2 regions of the Pseudomonas putida genome follow, and region 2 is predicted to be linked to the other one. Evidence: predicted binding sites of a transcription regulator. Region 2 holds the regulator's gene; the other holds the start of a gene.

Region 1 (11,050 bases), 620 kb from region 2:
TGCCAGCCTGGCCGCTGGCCTGCACGGCATCGAGCAGCGCATGCAGCCAACCGCGGCGATCCAGGGCGAGTTCGAGGTGCCGGAACACCTGAGCCTGCCGTGCACCTTGCATGCGGCCCTCGAACGCCTCAAGCGCAGCACCCTGGCGCGGGAGCTGTTCGGCAGCGAGTTCATCGATGGCTACTTGGCCAGCAAGACCCTGGAACTGACGGACTTCTTCAACGAGATCACCCCTTGGGAACGCCGCGTGCTGGCCGCACAGGCCTGATCGCGACACAACCGCTACTGGACGCGCCCCTGTCCGGCTATTTGTCTGGCAGGGGACTGCGCCGCGGCCATTTTGCTTTTATGCTTGCGAGCAAGCCAACGCCACCTGACCTGGGAGTTCGACGGGACGTATGCGGAACATCTGGAAGCCCTTTCAGTCGTTGTATTTCGCCGCCTTGATGATGTTGATCGGCTCAGGCCTGCTCAGTACCTACCTGGCGCTGCGCCTGGCGGCCGATCATGTCGACAGCCTGTGGGTCGGTGCATTGATGGCAGCCAACTATTTCGGCCTGGCCGTGGGCGGCAAGGTCGGCCACCGGCTGATCGGCCGGGTTGGGCACATTCGCGCCTATGCCACCTGTGCCGGTATCGTCTGCGCGGCGGTGCTCGGGCATGGCATGACCAGTTGGCTGCCGGTGTGGGTCGGGCTGCGGATGATCGTCGGCCTGGGCATGATGTGCCAGTACATGGTCATCGAGAGCTGGCTCAACGAGCAGGCCGAGGCCAAGCACCGCGGTGCGGTGTTCAGTGGCTACATGATCGCGTCCTACCTTGGCCTGGTGCTTGGCCAGCTGATCCTGGTGGTGCACCCGCAGCTGGGCCCGGAACTGCTGATGCTGGTGGCCATGTGCTTTGCCCTGTGCCTGGTGCCAGTGGCGATGACCCGGCGCATCCACCCGGCGCCCCTGCGCCCGGCGCCAATGGAGCCGAAATTCTTCATCAAGCGGGTGCCGCAGTCGCTCAGCACGGTGCTGGGTTCAGGTTTGATCGTCGGTTCGTTCTACGGCCTGGCGCCGCTGTACGCCTCCAGCCAGGGCATGACGACCGAGCAGATCGGTCTGTTCATGGGTTGCTGCATCTTTGCCGGGCTGCTGGTGCAGTGGCCGTTGGGCTGGTTGTCCGACCGTTATGACCGGGCGGTGCTGATCCGTAGCGTTGCGGTGGGCCTGGCACTGGCTTCGGCGCCGCTGGCGTTCCTGCCGAGCGTCCCGCTGGAGGTGCTGTTCGGCATCGGCTTCGTGATTTCGCTGCTGCAGTTCTGCCTTTACCCGCTGGCAGTGGCGTTTTCCAATGACCACGTCGAGAGCGAGCGACGGGTGTCACTGACCGCCATGCTGCTGGTCACCTATGGCGTGGGTGCCTGTATCGGGCCACTGGCGGCAGGGGTGCTGATGAAGGTGCTGGGGGCGCAGATGCTGTATGCCTTCTTCGCGTTCTTTGCCCTGGTACTGGTGTGGCGCATCCGGCCGAAAGCGGTTACCGGGCTGCACCAGGTGCAGGATGCTCCGCTGGGCCACGTGGCCATGCCGGCGGCCGGTTCGCCACTGTCGGCGGCACTTGACCCGCGGGTGGATGAGCAGACCGTGCAGGAGGTGATGCAGGCGCCGGTGGCGGCTGAGGATACCGAGGATGATCAGAAGGCTGAGCCGGTTGCCGAGGCTCGGCCTGAGGATGAGGTCAGTAAATCGGTGTAAGCCTGCCCCGGCCTCTTCGCGGGACAAGCCCGCTCCTACAGGGTATCGCGGACTCTGTAGGAGCGGGCTTGTCCCGCGAAGAGGCCGGGGCAGGAGGAGCACAATCAAAAACGCCACCCAATGGGTGGCGTTCTCGTATCGGCAGGCAACTCAGTAGTCGTCTTTGTCGAACCGCCGCGCCTCACGCTGCAGCTGGTACACAAAGCTTTCGATCTTGCGTTGTGCCTGGCCATTGAGGTTATGGAAGCGCACGCCAGCGAAGGTGGTGTTGATCCGCTCTTCATAATGCAGGTGGCGCAGCTCGACCATGGTGTCCACCAGGCCCAGGGGGTTGCTTGCCTTGAAGCGCTCGTACACCTGGCCCAGTTGCAGGCGGTCCTCGACATTCCCCTCGAAGCGCAGCTTGCAGCCGGTGGCAGAGATGTCCAGCAGCTTGCCGCGCAGGGCGCCGTTGCCTTTGAGGTGGGCGCCGTCGAGGATGATGTCGACCAGCTGCGACAGCTTCAGCGCGGCGCGAAAAGCGTTGCGACGCTGGTGGTAGGTCATTTCTTCCGGCATCGCGCCACGGTAGCAGCGGTGGCCGTCGACTTCGCTGATTTTCAGCTCGTGATTGCATTCCCAGGCGATGCGCACGCCGTCGTGGAAGCCTTCGACGCGGAACGGTTCGCCGTTCTCGATGAATTTTTCGCCATCGCGCGGGATCATTTCGTCCAGCGCCAGGGTATTGCTGTCACGGTCCACGTGTACCACGTAGCTCTGGAACCGCTGGCTGCGCTCATGGAAGGTAATGATCAGCGGATCATGGCTCTCTTGTAGCTGGCGCAGGTTGGCCGCGATCTCCAAGGGCGTGTTCAGCACCTTCGGCGGTTGCGGGGCATCGGCTTCATTGAACACGGGTTTTCAATCTCCAGGCAAAAACGACACACGCAAGTAACGGCATTTTGCCAGTATGTTCCGTGCCTTGATAGAAGTAATCACACTTGGCTGAGCGCCCGGGGCTTGGCAAGTGGTGATGTGGCGCCACGGCTGTCGTAGAGCGACGGTGCTTCGCCACCCTGAAGGATTCTGATCTGGTTGGCCGTGACGTGTTGCTGCACCTGGATGATCCGGCCATTGGTCTCGTTGACCTTCTGGCAGGCATCCATCAGCTGGGTCAGCACATCGAGCTGCTGCAGGATCAGCTCGCCGTTGTCCGACTGAGCCGCCAATGCCTGCACCCCGGCGCGGTTGGCGCTGAGGCCGAGGCCGGTAAGCAGGTTGTTGCGGCGCATGCCTTGCTGCTCGAGCAGGACGATCAGCGACTGCTTGCGGGCCAGGATGCCCTCCAGCGGCGCCATGTCGCGGCCGTGCAGGGCTACCGACTCCTGCTGGAGCAGGTCGAGCAGTTCCTGGGTCGGGGCGATGTCGTCTTCGATCAGTTGCAGCAAAGTGATGTCGTGCATGGCTAACTCTTGGCTTTACATAGCGTCCGTGAAGTCAGCGCGACGAACGGTCAGCGCTGGGCTTCGAAATCGAGCAGTTTGCTGGCGACACGGCCGGCATCGACCTGGTAGCTGCCGTCTGCGATCGCCTGTTTCAACTGCGCCACGCGGGCACTGTTGACGACGGGCTGGTCGCGCAGCTTGTCGCTGACCTTTTGCAACTGCTGGGCCTCTTGGCTGAGGTGTACCGCTTCTCCGCTGGCGCTGGCGCTTTTAGGCGCGTCTTGGGTTTCGCCGGTTTTCTCGGCGTTGCCGGACGTGGCGTTGCCACGAACGCCGCCTGTGATGGACGGAGAATTATTCAAACGACTGAAGTCGATGACCATGATCAGAAACCTCTGGGTATTTGGACGCTTGCCTTGTTTTCGGCCAACCCGAAAGAAACTTTAGGCACAAATGCTTAGCCGCCTGTCAGCAAGCTCGCGAACCCGTTTCTGGCACAGTTTAGGAAAAGCGGTTGCACACCGCCAGCGCAATCTACATGGCGACCTCAACCTGGCCGGGGCCGGTGACCCGGGCCTTGACCACCCGCTGCGAATTGAGGTTGCGCACGCGGATCTGCTCGCCCTGGCCGCCCTTGGCCAAGGCTTCGCCCGGCATGCGCACGCTCAAGGGGCCGCTGCGTGCGGTGATCACCACATGGTCGCCCTTGCGCACCACCTCGGCTTGCTCCAGGTGCTGTGCCGTGAGCACCTGGTCGAGCACCGTCGATCGCACCATCTTCATGCCCACCGCCTGATCGAGGTCGGTGAGGAAGCCCTGAGTCAGCGTACCGACGTCGCGCTCGCGCAGGGCTACGTCATTTTCGCCAACGACGTTGTCGCGCTTGAGCGGGCGGGTCACCACCACCACGTCGCGGAACAGCTTCACCGTCGCCGGCACGAAGAGGGTCCACGGCGCGCTACCGTCACAGCGTACCCGTACGGTGACCCGTCCCAGCGGCTGCGCCGGGCTTTCCAGCGAGGCGTCCAGCTGCTGGCTGCACAGCGGCATGCGCAGGCGCGGGTCGAGCGGGTTGACCTGGATTTCGTAGCGCCCGGGAGTCTGGGTGGTGGCCAGGTAGTCCTCGACACTGAATTCAAGAAACCCTTGGGTGACACCGATAAGCTGTTCAGGCAAGGTAACCGCGTCCGCCAGCGTGCGAACGCCGGGTGCCAGCAGGCACAGCACGGCGAGCGTGCCGCTCAGCAGGTGCGTCAGTCGTCGGAAATTTGTCGTTTTCGTGTACATGGCGCTCAAAAAAGCAAAGCCCGTGCCGAATTGGTGACCACGTAGCACCAAAATGGCAGATCGCATAAGGAGTCAGGCATGGCGGGGGTAATGGATTCAGTCAACCAGCGCACGCAGCTGGTTGGGCAGAATCGCCTGGAATTGCTGCTGTTCCGTCTCAACGGGGCGCAGCTTTACGGCATCAATGTGTTCAAGGTTCGCGAAGTGCTGCAGTGCCCGGAGCTGACCGTGCTGCCCAAGTCGCACCCGGTGGTGCGAGGCGTGGCCAACATTCGCGGGGCGACCATCCCGATCCTCGACCTGTCGATGGCGACGGGCCTGCCGGGGTTGCAGGAAGAAACGCGCAACAGCTTCGTGATCATCACCGAGTACAACACCAAGACCCAGGGCTTTCTGGTGCACTCGGTCGAGCGCATTGTCAACATGAACTGGGAAGAGATCCATCCGCCACCCAAGGGCACGGGGCGCGACCACTACCTGACCGCCGTCACTCGTGTCGACAACCGCATGGTCGAGATCATCGACGTGGAGAAGGTGCTGGCCGAAGTGGCGCCGTCGTCCGAGTCGGTGTCTGCCGGCGTGGTCGATGCCGAGGTGCAGGACAAGGCCACGCTGCTGCGGGTGCTGACCGTCGACGATTCGTCGGTGGCGCGCAAGCAGGTCAGCCGCTGCCTGCAGACAGTAGGTGTGGACGTGGTGGCGCTCAACGATGGCCGGCAGGCCCTGGACTACCTGCGCAAGTTGGTCGACGAGGGCAAGAAGCCGGAAGAAGAGTTTCTGATGATGATCTCCGACATTGAAATGCCGGAAATGGACGGCTATACGCTTACCGCAGAGATCCGCAGCGACCCGCGTATGCAAAAATTGCACATCTGCCTGCATACTTCGTTGTCCGGAGTGTTCAACCAGGCGATGGTCAAGAAGGTCGGGGCTGATGATTTCCTGGCCAAGTTCAAACCGGACGACCTGGCCCAGCGCGTGGTCGACCGGATCAAGGCAGCGCATTGAAGCAGCCGGGGGCATGCTCCCGGCACCAGTGATTGAAAAGAGGCGGCAGTAGTGTCTACGGGTAATTTGGAGTTCGAACAGTTCAGGGTCTTCCTGGAAAAAGCCTGTGGCATCCTGCTGGGGGAGAATAAGCAGTACCTGGTTTCCAGCCGTCTCAACAAGCTGATGGAACAGCAGGGCATCAAGAGCCTGGGCGAGCTGGTGCAGCGCATCCAGACCCAGCCGCGGGGCGGTTTGCGCGAACAGGTGGTAGATGCGATGACCACCAACGAGACCCTGTGGTTTCGCGATACCTACCCGTTCGAAGTGCTGAAGAACAAGGTCATTCCCGAGTTCATCAGGAACAACCCCGGGCAGCGCCTGCGCATGTGGTCGGCGGCCTGTTCGTCGGGCCAGGAGCCGTACTCGATCTCGATGGCCATCGACGAGTTCGAACGCAGCAACCTGGGCCAGTTGAAGATGGGTGCGCAGATCGTTGCCACCGACCTGTCCGGCTCGATGCTGAACAACTGCAAGACCGGTGAGTACGACAGCCTGGCGATTGCCCGTGGCCTGTCCCAGGAGCGCCTGCAGCGTTACTTCGACACCAAGGCGCCGGGGCGCTGGGCGGTCAAGCCGGCCATTCGCAGCCGTGTCGAGTTCCGCTCGTTCAACCTGCTCGACAGCTATGCGAGCCTGGGCAAGTTCGACATCGTGTTCTGCCGCAATGTGCTGATCTACTTCTCGGCGCAGGTGAAGAAGGACATCCTGTTGCGTATCCACAGCACCCTGAAGCCTGGGGGCTACCTGTTCCTCGGTGCCTCGGAGGCGCTGAACGGGTTACCGGACCACTACCAGATGGTCCAGTGCAGCCCGGGGATCATCTACCAGGCCAAGTAAGAACGGAGCGCCTGGTGCATGCCGGTGGTTCTGTAGTTCCCGTCAAACCGAGCCGCCGCGCGGGCGGCTCTTGATGTGCTGAACAACATGCTCAAGTCGGTACTTCCGAGAAAAAATAGGGCTCTAGATCAGTGAGTTGAGCAAGGAAAATCAAATGCTCAACTGCACTGATTTTTTTCAAGAATTTGAGAGAGTCGGATCCGCCAAGCGCAAGCGCAGGGAAAAAGCCATACATTTCATCATGTTTGAGCGGGCCGAGAGTGCTTAGGGCGGGTTTAAACAAGTCGTTGAAGTCGTTCGATTCAACTTTTCTTGAGAGGATAAAGCCTTGAAGGTGATTATTTAACTGTTCTTTTGAAAAGTCGGTTTTATAGAAAATGTAGTTGGAGCTAACGCTTGTGATTTCCAGTGAAAAGCCGCTATTTTCCCCCCATAGATACAAATCACCAAACGCGCTGCGTGCAATCAGGTGATATTTGTCGTGTTCCGCTAGCTGGGTGCCATCGATCCAAGATGAGACCACTGCCTCATATTCTTGTGGGTTAACCAGCCAGAAAATTCCGTCGCCGTAACCCCCCCAGCCGTGTTCGGACCAATACTCCAAAAGTTTTGCAGGGAGTTTGTCTTTGTACCGTTCTATCGTGGAGGGTGGTACCTCTATACGATCAATAGGTGGGCCGAATTTTTCGATAAATGCTGCAAAAATCTTATCCATGTTAATTTTCTCGTTTCAGCATTTGTGAAGTTTGACGTTCATTCGAGTGGTTCCTCGGAGCTCTGGTGGGACTGTTTCGGCAGCTTTTTTCAACTTGGGTATTTTTGATTTCCACTGAGGCCCGATTGTCGAATTAACTTTACGGTCTCCGAAGTCAGAGATCGCGTCCTTGCCTCCCACGATTAAATCCGGGTTGTGTAGTGCTGCTAAAACCGACATTCGATTCAAGGTTTTTTCGATTGCGACCTGCTGCGCCTCAAATGCATCCATGGTTTTTTGTAGCTCATTCTCAATGCTTTGTTGGACGGAGCCTTGATAGCGTTCTCTTGCTCTTTTCGCTACTCCAGAGTTTCTCTTGCTCGGGCTCGAAACGTTCTCCAAAAACTCCTCAACCGTCATCCAGTTGAGCCCGTCTTCCTGGCCATTCAGCTGGCGCTTGAATTCCCCTATTTTATACTCCGGCAACTTGCCTGTTTTAAAGCATTCAACGTGATGCAGTGCCATGAACCCCGGTCGGCTTTTCGGCGGCCCGTTGTCATTTTTTTGGGTGTTCGGTGTCTCTGGTTCCCGCCCGCCCACAGCGCCTTTGCGCCGCTCCGCCACCTGCAAATCCGGCCGCTTCTTCAACCCCTCCTCATGTTTGAGCATCCACTGCCCAAGTCGTGCGCCCTTACTGCTGGCCGCCATTTCCTGGGCCAGCACGCGCGCATCACCGCGCCCGCGCGTCAGGTACGAGACAATTGCCCCCAACAACAGCACCACGACTTCTACATGGCCAAGGGCTATGGAGTGAGCGGCCCGCGAGATCGCACTCGGGTCGTCCTGGCTGAATGCAGTCAAACCCTCCTCGCCACGCGTCCCCTCCCAGGCGCTGCGGATGCCATCAATGTAGTACTCGCCGATACGCGGCAAGCCATCGATGAAAAACTCGGCAATGGACGACAGGCCCAGAACGCCAAGGATCCAGCCGCTGACCTTGAGGCCCATGGCCGCGCCGGCACCGGCAAATGGAATCGCCCCGGCTCCTGCACCAAAGGCGCCAATTCCTGCACCTATGGCGCCGCCGGTGAGGGTGCTGCCAACGACAATCATTGCCATCTGCCTGACGACGATCAGCAGCTCGTCGATGATGCTGGCGATTTCCAGGTCGGCAAAACGTTGGCGCAATATATGCGCGGCTTGCCATTCGGCCTGATTGAAGGCGGACTCGACCGCCCGCACCCGGCGCAAGGTGAGTGCCAGTGAGGGTACAGCTTCGTTGTAGTAAGTGCGAAAATGGGCGCCTCCTTGATAGCCCATTCGGTCAGTGATGCGTGACTCGATTTCGTGCCATGACGGTGCGAAATGATGAAGAAACATGAGGTGTCTCCCTGACATCTATGTGCAGGGAAAATCTCATCACAAACGCGAGTAGGAAATTTCTGAGAAGAACGTAGGGTGCTTCCCAAAGTTCATTGCGGCAGGCGCCGTCAATTTTTTGTGTTGCCGCTTTTGCCGCCCGGCAATTGCCGCTTTCGCTTCGCCAGGCGGAAGCACTTTGCCGCTTTTCTGGCATCGCGCCATCAACCATCCGCGCCACAGCCCCGTAATTCCGGGCTTTCAGGTTTCTGGCACAGCCCTTGCTATACCTTGCTCAACGAAATTCCGGCCAACCTTCGAAGGTTTTCCCGACATGAGCATCAGTTTCGACAAGGCGCTTGGCATTCACGAAAAGGCACTGGGCTTCCGCGCCCAGCGCGCCGAAGTGCTGGCCAACAACATCGCCAACGCCGACACGCCCAACTACAAGGCGCGTGACATGGACTTCTCTTCGGTGCTCGCCGCCGAGAGCCAGAAGCAGCAAAGCGGCCGCTTCGCCATGGACCGCACCAACAGCCGCCACATCGAGGCCGAAGGCCTGGCGATGGCAGACGACTCGCTGCAATACCGCGTGCCGACCCAGCCGTCGATCGACCAGAACACCGTGGACGCCCAGATCGAGCAATCGAACTACACGGAAAACGCCATCGGCTTCCAGGCCAGCTTCACCTTGCTCAACAGTAAATTCAAAGGGCTGGTTTCGGCCCTGCGCGGAGAGTAATTCATGTCCCTTTCCAGTGTTTTCAACATTGCCGGCAGCGGCATGAGCGCGCAGAACACCCGCCTCAACACTGTTGCCTCGAACATCGCCAACGCCGAGACCGTGTCGTCGAGCATCGACCAGACCTATCGTGCGCGCCACCCAGTGTTCGCCACCACCTTCCAGAACGCGCAGAGCGGCGTCAGCCAGTCGCTGTTCGAGGACCAGGGCGAGGCGGGGCAGGGCGTGCAGGTCAAGGGCATCGTCGAAGACCAGAGCAATCTGGAGGCGCGCTACGAGCCGAATCACCCGGCGGCGAACAAGGACGGCTACGTCTACTACCCGAACGTCAACGTGGTCGAGGAGATGGCTGACATGATCTCCGCCAGCCGGGCGTTCCAGACCAACGCCGAGCTGATGAACACCGCCAAGAACATGATGCAGAAAGTGCTGACCCTGGGTCAGTGATAAGGAAGCCGGACCATGGCCATCGATACCTCCACCACCGGTGTCAATCTCAACGACGTCCTCGCGGCGTCCGGTGTCAGCACTGGCACCACCAAAAAGACCACCACCGATACCGCGTCCCAGACCGGCAACAGCTCGCTGGGCAAAGATGCCTTCCTGCAGCTGCTGGTTACCCAGATGCAGCACCAGAACCCGCTCGACCCGCAGGACAACGGCGAGTTCGTGGCCCAGTTGGCGCAGTTCAGCAGCCTTGAGGGCATCACCTCGCTGAACGAGTCGGTCACCAACATCACCAGTGCAATGGCCTCGTCCCAGGCACTGCAGGCGTCGTCGCTGGTCGGCCGCTCGGTGATCGTGCAGAACGACAAGGCCGTGGTCGATACCGCCGACAGCTTCAATGGTCAGTTCGTCGTGCCGCAGGCCATCGACGGGGCGAAGATTACCGTCAAGGACAAGGACGGCAACACCGTCAAGACCATCGAGGTGGGCGAGCAGAAAGCCGGCTACGCCGACTTCATCTGGGATGGCACCAACTCGAGCGGCGCTAAGGTCGACCCGGGCACCTATACCTTCACTGCCAGCACCACCGTGGATGGCAAGGCGGTGCAGATGAACACCCTGCTGCCGGCCAAGGTCACCAGTGTCAGCTTCAACTCCACGGGCGAGATGGTGCTCAACCTCGCCGGGGTCGGCAAGGTTTCCCTGTCCGACGTACAAACCATCGGTATCTAAGGCCAGAACGGCACAAGGAGCAACAGCATGTCTTTCAATATCGGCCTTAGCGGTCTGTACGCAGCCAACAAGCAGCTGGACGTTACCGGCAACAACATTGCCAACGTCAACACCACCGGTTTCAAGTCGTCGCGTGCCGAGTTCGCCGACGTCTACGCTGGCGCCAACCGCCTGGGCGTGGGCAAGAACCAGGTCGGCAACGGTGTGCGCCTGGCCGCAGTCTCCCAGCAGTTCACCCAGGGTGACGTGAACAACACCGGCAACGTGCTGGACATGGGTATCCAGGGTCAAGGTTACTTCGTGCTGTCCGACAACGGCTCGATGGTCTACACCCGTGCCGGTGCCTTCCAGACCAGCAAGGACAACTATGTCGTCACCTCCGACGGCCTGCGCCTGCAGGGCTATGCTGCCGACAGCAGCGGCAACATCAAGAAAGGTGTGCTGACCGACCTGAAGATCGACACCTCGGCCCTGCAGCCAAAGGCCACCAGCCTGATCGACCAGGGCATCAACCTGAACTCCTCGGCCACGTCGATCCCGCTGCCGTCGACGCCGCCGGTTGCCGGTGACATCGTGTTCGACCCGACTGACGATACTTCGTACACCAAGTCGTTCCCGACCAAGGTCTACGACAGTCAGGGTAACGAGCACACCATGGAGCAGTTCTACCGCAAGACCGACACCAACCAGTGGACGATGTACACCCTGATAGATGGTCGCAACCCGATGGACCCGA
Region 2 (11,050 bases):
CTGTGCAGCCAATGGCGATGGTGACATAGGCGCGGTTGCTGGCAGCAAAGCGCGGCAGCCATTTGAGCAGGTAGCTGGAAATGTCATTGAACATTTCTTCGACGTCCGGCTGTGTGGCAAGGTAGTCGATGACTGGCTGCTCCAGGCCGGAGTGTTCGCGCAGCTCCGGCTTCCAGTACGGGTTGGGCAGGCAGCGTACGTCGAAAACCAGGTCGGCATCGACCGGCATCCCGCGCTTGAAGCCGAACGACTCGACCAGGAAGGCGGTGCCGGGCTCGGGCTGATTGAGCAATCGCAGCTTGATCGAATCGCGCAGCTGGTAGAGGTTGAGGCTGGTGGTATCGATCTTCAGGTCGGCAAGGTCGGCAATCGGCCCCAACAGTTCGCTTTCAACCCGGATCGCTTCGGCCAGCGAGCGGTCGGCATTGGTCAGCGGGTGGCGGCGGCGGGTTTCCGAGAAGCGCTTGAGCAGCGTGTCCTCGTCGGCATCAAGATAAAGCACATCACACTGGATGTGGCGTGCACGGGCTTCCTCTAGCAGTTCGGGGAAGCGTGACAGATGGCTCGGCAAGTTGCGAGCATCAATACTGACCGCTACCCGTGGCTGCAAAAGCTCGGTGTTCATCAGCGCGTTCTCTGCCAGCTGTGGCAGCAGCCCGGCCGGCAGATTGTCAATGACGTAGAAACCGTTGTCTTCCAGTACATCGAGGGCGGTGCTCTTGCCGGAGCCGGACCGGCCGCTGACGATGATCAGGCGCATATTCAGTGCTCGTTCTGTGCGTCCAGGACAACCTGGTACAGGGCCTCGCTGCTACCGGCGGCACGCAAGCGATCGCGGACCTCCTTGCGATCGAGCATGCTGGCGATCTGGCGCAGCAGTTCAAGATGGGCATCGGTGGCCGCCTCTGGCACCAGCAGGACGAACAGCAGATCCACCGGGGCGCCATCGATGGCGTCGTAGTCGATCGGCGCGTCCAGATGCAACAGTGCACTTACCGGGGCAGAGCAGCCTTCAAGTCGGCAGTGGGGAATGGCAATGCCATTGCCAAAGCCGGTCGAGCCCAGTTTTTCGCGAGCGATGAGCTTTTCGAAGACGTCTTGCATCGCAAGCTCGGGTACTTGCTCGGCAATCAGGTTGGCGACCTTTTCCAGGGCGCGCTTCTTGCTGCCGCCCGGCACGTTCACCAGGGAACGGCCGGGGGTCAGGATGGTTTCAAGTCGGATCATGGATGAGAGGGATCAGCGGGCGGCTGCACCTTGCAGCAAGCTTTGCTGTTTTTCCTTGTGTTTTTTCAGTTGGCGGTCGAGCTTGTCGGCCAAGGCGTCGATCGCTGCATACATGTCTTCGTGTTCCGCGTTGGCAACCACTTCACCGCCGGGAATCTGCAGGGTCGCCTCGACCTTCTGCTGCAGCTTCTCGACTTTCATGATGACCTGCACGTTGGTGATCTTGTCGAAGTGACTCTCCACGCGAGCGAGCTTTTCAAGCACATAATCGCGCAGTGGCTGGGTGACTTCTACATGCTGTCCACTGATATTGACTTGCATACAGCTTCTCCTTTGTTGCCCGTGCATAAAGAGGCAGGTCTTGCACCTGCCCCACAAACGCTGTGGCACATCCGGGGGCTACATCAGTCGCTTGCGCTCGCTCGACGGTGCGATGCCGAGGGACTCGCGGTACTTGGCGACGGTGCGACGGGCTACCTGGATGCCTTGTGCCTCCAGTAAACCAGCGATCTTGCTGTCACTCAATGGCTTTTTCTGATTTTCCGCGGCAACCAGTTTCTTGATGATCGCGCGGATCGCCGTAGACGAGCATTCTCCGCCTTCGGCAGTGCTGACGTGGCTGGAGAAAAAGTATTTCAGTTCGTAGATGCCACGCGGGGTGTGCATGTATTTCTGCGTAGTCACCCGCGAAATGGTCGACTCATGCATGCCCACCGCTTCGGCGATGTCATGCAGGACCAGCGGCTTCATCGCTTCGTCGCCGTGGTCGAGGAAGCCGCGCTGATGCTCGACGATCTGCGTGGCGACCTTCATCAGCGTTTCGTTGCGGCTTTGCAGGCTCTTGATGAACCAGCGTGCCTCTTGCAACTGGTTGCGCATGAAGGTGTTGTCGGCGCTGGTATCGGCGCGGCGAACGAAGCCGGCATACTGCGGGTTGACCCGCAGGCGCGGGATCGCCTCCTGGTTAAGCTCGACCAGCCAGCGGTCGCTGTCCTTGCGCACGATCACGTCGGGCACCACGTATTCCGGTTCGCTCGACTCGATCTGCGAACCTGGCCGCGGGTTGAGACTCTGGACCAGCTCGATCACCTGGCGCAGTTCGTCTTCCTTGAGCTTCATGCGGCGCATCAGCTGGCTGTAGTCGCGGCTGCCGAGCAGGTCGATGAAGTCGGTGACCAGGCGCTTGGCTTCGCTCATCCAGAGCGTGCTGGCAGGCAGTTGACGCAATTGCAGCAGCAGGCACTCGCCCAGGGAGCGGGCGCCGACACCGGCCGGCTCGAACTGCTGGATGCGGTGCAGCACCGCTTCTACCTCGTCGAGTTCGATGTCCAGCTCCGGGTCGAAGCCTTCGCAGATTTCTTCGAGGGAATCTTCCAGGTAGCCCTGGCCGTTGATGCTGTCGATCAGGGTGATGGCGATCAGGCGGTCGGTATCGGACATCGGGGCCAGGTTCAGCTGCCACAGCAGGTGGCTCTGCAGGCTTTCGCCGGCCGACGTGCGGGTGGTGAAGTCCCACTCGTCGTCATCGTTGCTCGGCAGGCTGCTGGCGCTGGTCTGGTAAATATCTTCCCAGGCGGTGTCGACTGGAAGCTCGTTGGGTATTCGCTCGCTCCACTCACCGTCTTCCAGGGTTTCGGCACTGGTGGTGCTTTCCTGGAAGCTGTTTTCCTGGACTTCGGCGACCGGCTTGTTTTCGGCGTTGTCCGCCATCGGGTCGCTGTTGTCGAAGTCGTCGCCGTCTTCCTGACGTTCGAGCATCGGATTGGACTCCAGCGCTTCCTGGATTTCCTGCTGGAGGTCCAGGGTGGAGAGCTGAAGTAGGCGGATGGCCTGTTGCAACTGCGGGGTCATCGTCAGTTGCTGGCCCATTTTTAGGACGAGCGATGGTTTCATGGCTGGGGCTTAATACCTTGTTCGCCGGCGCGCATGCGCCATCCACTACACGAGGGCGCCGGAGCGCCAAATTCAAGCAAGTTTTATGCCTCAAATTGTAGCGTTTGCCTAGAGCACTGTAACAACTTAAGCCCCGACAGGGCGTTAATGCCAGTGCTCCAGGCAGGTCCTGGGGATCAGAGTCGGAACTCGTGGCCCAGGTAGACCTCCTTGACCAGGTCGTTGGCCAGGATGGTCTCGGCGTCGCCTTCGGCGATCAGTCGACCGTCGTTGACGATGTAGGCGGTCTCGCAGATGTCCAGGGTTTCACGGACGTTGTGGTCGGTGATCAGTACACCGATACCCTTGGCCTTGAGGTGGTGGATGATCTGCTTGATGTCGCCCACGGAGATCGGGTCGACACCGGCAAACGGTTCGTCCAGCAGGATGAACTTCGGTGCGGTGGCCAGGGCGCGGGCAATTTCGACGCGGCGGCGTTCACCACCGGAAAGGCTCATGCCGAGGTTGTCGCGGATGTGGCTGATGTGGAATTCCTGCAGCAGGCTTTCCAGTTCCTTGCGCCGCCCTTCACGGTCGATGTCCTTGCGGGTTTCGAGAATGGCCATGATGTTGTCGGCCACCGACAGCTTGCGGAAGATCGAGGCTTCCTGCGGCAGGTAGCCGATACCGGCGCGGGCACGGCCGTGCATGGGCTGGTGACTGACATCGAGGTTGTCGATCAGTACGCGCCCCTGGTCGGCCTGGACCAGCCCCACGATCATGTAGAAGCAGGTGGTCTTGCCGGCGCCGTTGGGGCCGAGCAAGCCGACGATCTGCCCGCTGTCGATCGACAGGCTGACGTCACGCACGACTTGCCGCCCCTTGTAGCTCTTGGCCAGGTGCTGGGCTTTGAGGGTTGCCATTTACTCGGCCTTCTTCTTCGGCTGGATCACCATGTCGATGCGCTGACGTGGCTGTGTCACGTTGCCACCACGTCCGGCGGTCGCAACCTGGGTCTTGGTGTTGTAGACGATCTTCTCGCCTTCGGTGGTGTTGCCTTCGTTCTCGACCTTGGCGCGGTCGGTGAGGATCACCGTGTCTTTCTGCGCCTGGTACTGGATGGTCACCGCCCAGCCTTTCATCTTGTCGGGCTTGGCCGCAGTCTGCTGCTGCTCGAAGTACGCCAGGTTGCCCACCGAGGTCACCACGTCGATGTCGCCATTGGCGGCACGGGTCATGGTCACGGTGTTGCCTTTGATCATCATCGAGCCCTGGGTGATGATCACGTCGCCGGTGTAGGTGGCCACACCCTGCTTATCGTCCAGGTGCGCGTTGTCGGCCTGGATACGAATAGGCTGGTCACGGTCGTTCGGCAGGGCGAAGGCGCTCGCGCTTCCCAGTGCTGCTGCGCTCAGGCTGAGCAAAAGGGGGAGGGTTTTAACGAGCCTCATACTGTCCTCTTACGTTAGAGAGCAAGTCGATCTTGCTTTCTTTCAAATACGCTTTCATTCCCTTGCCTGTGGTTGTGCCACCGGCGCCGTCGATTCTAACGGCTTGCTCGGTCTGCGCATATTGCTTCTGCGGGAATACGGTCATGCGCGAGCTGGTAATGATGGTATCGCGCTGTTTTTCGTCGGTGCGGGCAATCCGCACCTGGTCGATCAGTTCGACTTCGCTACCGTCAGGGTTGACCTCGGCGCGCACGGCCTGCACGTGCCACGGGTACTGAGTGCCGCGGTACATGTGCAGGTCGGGTGTGGTCACCAGTGTGACTTCGCTGGCCTTGAGGTGTTCGACCTTGTCGGCTGTCATTTCGTATTGCAGCTTGCCGTCGGGCAGGAACTGCACGCTGTGCGCGTTAATCGCATAGTAGTCGATGGCGCTTTCGTCGACCTGGACCACTGGCTTGTCGAGGAAGCTTTCAGGGCTGACATTCCAGTAGCCGACTGCCGCCAGCACCGCGGCGATTACCGCGAGCAGTGCAATGTTGCGGGCTTTCTTGCTGAACATGGGCAACCTTAAAGGTAGTTGGCGTTGGCAGCGTCCAGGGTGCCCTGGGCCTGCATGATCAGTTCGCAGAACTCGCGTGCAGCACCTTCGCCGCCGCGTGCCTGGGTTACGCCGTGGGCGTGCTGGCGAACGAACGGCGCGGCGTTGGCTACGGCAATACCCAGGCCGACCCGGCGGATCACCGGCAGGTCGGGGAGGTCGTCGCCCAGGTAGGCGACCTGGTCATAGCTTAGGCCCAGATCGGCGAGCAGGCCGTCGAGCACTACCAATTTGTCTTCGCGACCCTGGTAAAGGTGAGGAATACCGAGGTTTTTCGCCCGGCGCTCTACCACTGGGGTCTTGCGTCCGCTGATGATTGCCGTGGTTACGCCCGAGGCCATGAGCATCTTGATGCCTTGGCCATCAAGGGTGTTGAAGGTCTTGAACTCGCTGCCATCTTCGAGGAAATAAAGGCGGCCATCGGTCAGCACGCCGTCGACGTCGAAAACGGCGAGCTTGATTGCCTGGCCGCGTTGCATGAGATCTTGGGTCATCGGTTCGTTCTCCTTTACATCACACCGGCGCGCAGCAGGTCATGCATGTTCAGGGCGCCGGTCGGGCGGTCGTCCTTGTCCACGACCACCAAGGCGCTGATCTTGTGGTCTTCCATGATCTTCAGGGCCTCGGCGGCAAGCATTTCGGCGCGAGCAGTCTTGCCGTGCACAGTCATCACCTGGTCAATCAGTGTGGTGTGCACGTCGATGTTGCGGTCCAGGCTGCGGCGCAGGTCGCCGTCGGTGAAGATCCCGGCCAGCTTGCCATCGTCGTCCACGATCACGGTCATGCCCAAACCTTTGCGGGACATTTCAAGAAGCGCGTCCTTGAGCAGTGTGCCGCGCTGTACCTGGGGCAGTTCGTCACCGGCGTGCATGACATTCTCGACCTTGAGCAGCAGACGGCGGCCCAGGGCACCGCCAGGGTGCGAGAAGGCGAAGTCTTCGGCGGTGAAACCACGGGCTTCGAGCAGGGCGATGGCCAGCGCGTCACCCAGCACCAGCGCCGCAGTGGTGGAGGAGGTCGGGGCCAGGTTCAGCGGGCAGGCTTCATGGGCGACGCTGGCGTCAAGATTGACCTCGGCGGCCTGGGCCAGGGGCGAGTCCGGGTTGCCGGTCAGGCTGATCAACTGGATCCCCAGGCGCTTGATCAGCGGCAGCAGGGTAACGATCTCGGCGGTGCTGCCGGAGTTGGACAGGGCCAGAATGACGTCATCGCGGGTGATCATGCCCATGTCGCCATGGCTGGCTTCAGCCGGATGCACGAAGAACGCTGGCGTGCCGGTGCTGGCCAGGGTGGCGGCGATCTTGTTGCCGATATGCCCCGATTTGCCCATGCCGACCACCACGACCCGACCCTTGCTTGCCAGGATCAGCTCGCAGGCCTTGACGAAATTGGTGTCGATGCGGGCCACCAAGCCTTCTACGGCCTCGAGTTCCAGGCGCAGGGTGCGCTGGGCGGAGTGGATCAGCTCGCTGGATTGGCTCATGTCGAAAAGCAATGCCTGATTAAAAGGCGGCGATTATAGCCGCAATACAAGAAACCCTCATCCTTTCGATTGCCCTGGCAAATGTCATCAAAGCCTGTCGTTGGCCTGAACGACCTGTTTCCATGCCCTTGGGGGCGCAGGGTCAGCGGTGCTATAGTTCGCCGCTATTCGGCCTGCCAAGGGTGTGTGTGCCTTCACGATGAGGGCCGGCGTCCATTAGTGCGAGGCTGCACTAGCAAGGAGTCTAGATGAGTGTGGATAGCGCCTACGCGGTCGAGTTGAAGGGAGTCACCTTCAAGCGCGGTTCGCGCAGCATTTTCAGCAATGTCGACATCCGTATCCCGCGCGGCAAGGTCACCGGGATCATGGGGCCGTCGGGTTGCGGCAAGACCACGCTGCTGCGCCTGATGGGCGCGCAGCTACGCCCGTCGGGCGGTGAAGTGTGGGTGGCCGGGCAGAACCTGCCGAGCCTTTCGCGCAGCGACCTGTTCGATGCGCGCAAGCAGATGGGCGTGCTGTTCCAGAGCGGTGCGCTGTTTACCGATCTCGACGTGTTCGAGAACGTCGCATTCCCTTTGCGCGTACATACCCAGCTTTCGGACGAAATGATCCGCGACATCGTGTTGATGAAACTGCAGGCGGTTGGCCTGCGCGGTGCCATCGACCTGATGCCGGACGAGCTGTCCGGCGGCATGAAGCGCCGGGTGGCACTGGCACGGGCGATTGCCCTGGACCCGCAGATCCTGATGTACGACGAACCGTTCGTCGGCCAGGACCCGATTGCCATGGGTGTACTCGTGCGCTTGATCCGCCTGCTCAACGATGCCTTGGGTATTACCAGTATCGTGGTCTCCCACGATCTGGCCGAAACCGCCAGTATCGCCGATTACATTTATGTGGTTGGTGATGGCCAGGTGCTGGGCCAGGGTACGCCCGACGAGCTGATGGGCTCGGACAATCCGCGCATTCGCCAATTCATGAAAGGCGACCCGGACGGCCCGGTGCCATTCCATTTCCCTGCGCCTGACTACCGCGCCGATCTGCTGGGAGCGCGGTGATGCGCAGAAAATCCTTACTCGAGCGTATCCGCCTGCTTGGGCGTTCGGCGATCGACGTGCTGGCCGTGCTCGGGCGCTCGTGCCTGTTCCTGTTCCATGCGCTGATCGGCCGTGGCGGCATTGGCGGTGGTTTCCAGCTGCTGACCAAGCAGCTGTACTCGGTGGGCGTGCTGTCGCTGGCGATCATTGTCGTTTCCGGCGTGTTCATCGGCATGGTGCTGGCCCTGCAGGGTTACAGCATCCTCACCAAGTACGGTTCCGAACAGGCCGTCGGGCAGATGGTTGCCCTGACCCTGCTGCGTGAGCTTGGCCCGGTGGTCACCGCGCTGCTGTTCGCCGGCCGTGCAGGTTCCGCGCTGACCGCCGAAATCGGCAACATGAAGTCCACCGAGCAGCTGTCCAGCCTGGAAATGATCGGTGTCGACCCGCTCAAGTACATCGTTGCGCCACGCTTGTGGGCCGGTTTCATCTCGCTGCCGCTGCTTGCGCTGATTTTCAGCGTGGTCGGCATCTGGGGTGGATCATGGGTCGCAGTCGACTGGCTGGGCGTTTACGAAGGCTCGTTCTGGGGCAACATGCAGAACAGTGTTTCCTTTACCGACGACGTGCTCAACGGGTTGATCAAGAGCCTGGTGTTCGCCTTCGTCACGACCTGGATTGCCGTATTCCAGGGGTACGACTGCGAACCCACCTCAGAAGGGATCAGCCGTGCCACTACCAAGACCGTGGTCTATGCCTCGTTGGCAGTACTGGGTCTGGACTTTATTTTGACCGCCTTGATGTTTGGAGATTTCTGATGCAAAACCGCACCCTGGAAATCGGTGTCGGCCTGTTCCTCCTGGCCGGGATCCTGGCACTGCTGCTGCTGGCCCTGCGCGTCAGCGGGCTGTCGGCCAGCCCGAGCAGCGATACCTATAAAGTTTATGCGTACTTCGACAATATCGCCGGTTTGACGGTCAGAGCTAAAGTGACCATGGCCGGTGTGACGATCGGCAAGGTCACCGCCATCGATCTGGACCGTGATTCCTACACCGGTCGGGTGACCCTGCAGCTGGACAAGGCGGTCAACAACCTGCCGACCGACTCTACTGCTTCGATCCTGACCGCCGGCTTGCTTGGCGAGAAGTACATCGGTATCAGCGTGGGCGGTGAAGAAGACGTGCTCAAGGACGGTTCGACCATCCATGACACTCAGTCGGCGCTGGTACTGGAAGATCTGATTGGCAAGTTCCTGCTCAACTCCGTTGGCAAGGAACCCAAAGAAGCGCAACCGGCTAATTAAGGAGTTTCCATGATTTCGATCCTGCGACGTGGCCTGCTGGTGCTGCTGGCGGCCGTCCCCCTGTTTGCCCTGGCCGCGCAGTCGCCGCACGACGTGGTGCAGAGCACGACCACCGAGCTGCTGGGTGAGCTCAAGGCCAACAAGGAGCAGTACAAGTCCAACCCGCAAGCGTTCTACGACACCCTTGACCGGATCCTCGCGCCGGTGGTCGATGCCGACGGTATCTCCAGAAGCATCATGACCGTCAAGTATTCGCGCAAGGCCACGCCCGAGCAGATGCAGCGCTTTCAGGAAAACTTCAAGCGCAGCCTGTTCCAGTTCTACGGTAACGCGCTGCTGGAGTACAACAACCAGGGCATCGTCGTAGACCCGGCCAAGGCCGATGACGGCAAGCGCGCCTCTGTAGGCATGAAGGTCACCGGCAACAATGGTGCCGTGTACCCGGTGCAGTACACCCTGGAAAACCTGGGTGGCGAGTGGAAGGTGCGTAACGTCATCGTCAACGGCATCAACATCGGCAAGCTGTTCCGTGACCAGTTCGCCGACGCCATGCAGCGCAACGGCAACAACCTGGACAAGACCATCGACGGCTGGGCCGGCGAAGTGGCCAAAGCCAAGGAAAAGGCCGACGAATCGCCAGAGAAGACCGTCAAATGAGTGAGGCCGCTGTAACCATGGCCGAGCCGGGCGTGCTGCGCCTGGCCGGCGAACTGGATTACCGCAGCGGGCCGGCCCTGCGCAAGCAGGGCAAGGCGCTGATCGGCGCTTGCCGTGAGGCGCGTCTGGTGCTGGATTGTTCGGCCGTGGCGCGCTCCACCAGTGTCGGCCTGTCACTGCTGCTGGCGTTCATCCGTGACGCCGAGGCAGCCGGCAAGGCCGTCGAGGTGCGTGCCATGCCCGACGACATGCGGGAAATCGCCGGGGTTTATGACCTGGATGAGGTGCTGGCAAGCTGATGGCTTGGCAGTGATGAGAGGCCCCTCGGTCGCGCGCCCCTTCGTTGGGCTTCGCAGGCGAGGGGCTTTTTTGTATGATGGCCGACCCGTGCGCATCGGGCGCCGATTGAGGTTGAGCATGCAGGCCGTAGAAGTTAAGAGCTTCCTTGAAGAGAAATTGCCGGGATCCCGGGTCGAAGTTGAAGGCGAAGGCTGCAACTTCCAGTTGAACGTGATCAGCGACGAGTTGGCTGGCCTGAGCCCGGTCAAACGTCAGCAGGCGATCTATGCTCACCTGAATCCGTGGATCGCCAATGGCAGCATCCATGCGGTAACCATGAAATTTTTCAGCAGCGCAGCCTGGGCTGAGCGCACCTGAGCCAACTTGGCGGCGAGACACCAATGGACAAACTGATTATTACTGGCGGCGCTCGTCTCGACGGCGAGATCCGCATTTCCGGCGCGAAGAACGCGGCTCTGCCGATCCTGGCGGCGACCCTGCTGGCCGATGGCCCGGTCACCGTGGGCAACCTGCCGCACTTGCACGACATCACCACCATGATCGAGCTGTTCGGGCGCATGGGCATCGAGCCTGTGATCGACGAAAAGCTGGCGGTGGAAATCGATCCGCGCACCATCAAGACCCTGGTAGCCCCTTACGAGCTGGTCAAGACCATGCGCGCCTCGATCCTGGTGCTCGGCCCCATGGTCGCGCGCTTCGGCAAGGCTGAAGTGGCCCTGCCAGGCGGCTGCGCCATCGGTTCGCGCCCGGTCGACCTGCACATCCGCGGCCTCGAGGCCATGGGTGCGAAGATCGAAGTCGAAGGCGGCTACATCAAGGCTGAGGCTCCTGAAGGCGGCCTGCGCGGTGCGCACTTCTTCTTCGACACCGTGAGCGTGACCGGTACCGAGAACATCATGATGGCCGCTGCCCTGGCCAAAGGCCGCAGCGTGCTGCAGAACGCCGCGCGCGAGCCTGAAGTGGTCGACCTGGCCAACTTCATCAACGCCATGGGCGGCAAGGTCCAGGGCGCCGGTACCGACACCATCACCATCGATGGCGTTGAGCGCCTGCACTCGGCCACCTACCGCGTCATGCCCGACCGTATCGAGACTGGCACCTACCTGGTCGCCGCTGCCGTGA

Evidence for each region. The regulator sigma-54, encoded in region 2, starts transcription at its own class of promoters, with help from an activator protein. The targets are predictions, from matches to a motif close to ANTGGCATNNANNTTGCTNT.
Region 1: the regulator sigma-54 is predicted to act here: its motif matches at 8,662-8,681, upstream of flgB (flagellar basal body rod protein FlgB).

Annotation. Positions count from the first base shown of each region.
Region 1 is NZ_CP026115.2:884,714-895,763, reverse strand. It holds gene C2H86_RS04115 (glutamine synthetase family protein) at 1-268, shown strand, start outside; gene C2H86_RS04110 (MFS transporter) at 399-1,742, shown strand; gene C2H86_RS04105 (flagellar brake protein) at 1,893-2,636, opposite strand; gene C2H86_RS04100 (flagella synthesis protein FlgN) at 2,717-3,184, opposite strand; gene flgM (flagellar biosynthesis anti-sigma factor FlgM) at 3,235-3,549, opposite strand; gene flgA (flagellar basal body P-ring formation chaperone FlgA) at 3,701-4,453, opposite strand; gene C2H86_RS04085 (chemotaxis protein CheV) at 4,532-5,461, shown strand; gene cheR (protein-glutamate O-methyltransferase CheR) at 5,513-6,340, shown strand; gene C2H86_RS04075 (GAD-like domain-containing protein) at 6,432-7,055, opposite strand; gene C2H86_RS04070 (DUF6861 domain-containing protein) at 7,071-8,414, opposite strand; gene flgB (flagellar basal body rod protein FlgB) at 8,728-9,135, shown strand; gene flgC (flagellar basal body rod protein FlgC) at 9,139-9,582, shown strand; gene flgD (flagellar hook assembly protein FlgD) at 9,598-10,314, shown strand; gene flgE (flagellar hook protein FlgE) at 10,342-11,050, shown strand, end outside.
Region 2 is NZ_CP026115.2:1,503,079-1,514,128, reverse strand. It holds gene rapZ (RNase adapter RapZ) at 1-760, opposite strand, end outside; gene ptsN (PTS IIA-like nitrogen regulatory protein PtsN) at 763-1,227, opposite strand; gene hpf (ribosome hibernation-promoting factor, HPF/YfiA family) at 1,240-1,548, opposite strand; gene C2H86_RS06975 (RNA polymerase factor sigma-54) at 1,627-3,120, opposite strand; gene lptB (LPS export ABC transporter ATP-binding protein) at 3,297-4,022, opposite strand; gene lptA (lipopolysaccharide transport periplasmic protein LptA) at 4,023-4,550, opposite strand; gene lptC (LPS export ABC transporter periplasmic protein LptC) at 4,537-5,109, opposite strand; gene C2H86_RS06955 (KdsC family phosphatase) at 5,118-5,642, opposite strand; gene C2H86_RS06950 (KpsF/GutQ family sugar-phosphate isomerase) at 5,657-6,631, opposite strand; gene C2H86_RS06945 (ATP-binding cassette domain-containing protein) at 6,880-7,689, shown strand; gene mlaE (lipid asymmetry maintenance ABC transporter permease subunit MlaE) at 7,689-8,486, shown strand; gene mlaD (outer membrane lipid asymmetry maintenance protein MlaD) at 8,486-8,971, shown strand; gene C2H86_RS06930 (MlaC/ttg2D family ABC transporter substrate-binding protein) at 8,981-9,628, shown strand; gene C2H86_RS06925 (STAS domain-containing protein) at 9,625-9,927, shown strand; gene C2H86_RS06920 (BolA family protein) at 10,046-10,285, shown strand; gene murA (UDP-N-acetylglucosamine 1-carboxyvinyltransferase) at 10,309-11,050, shown strand, end outside.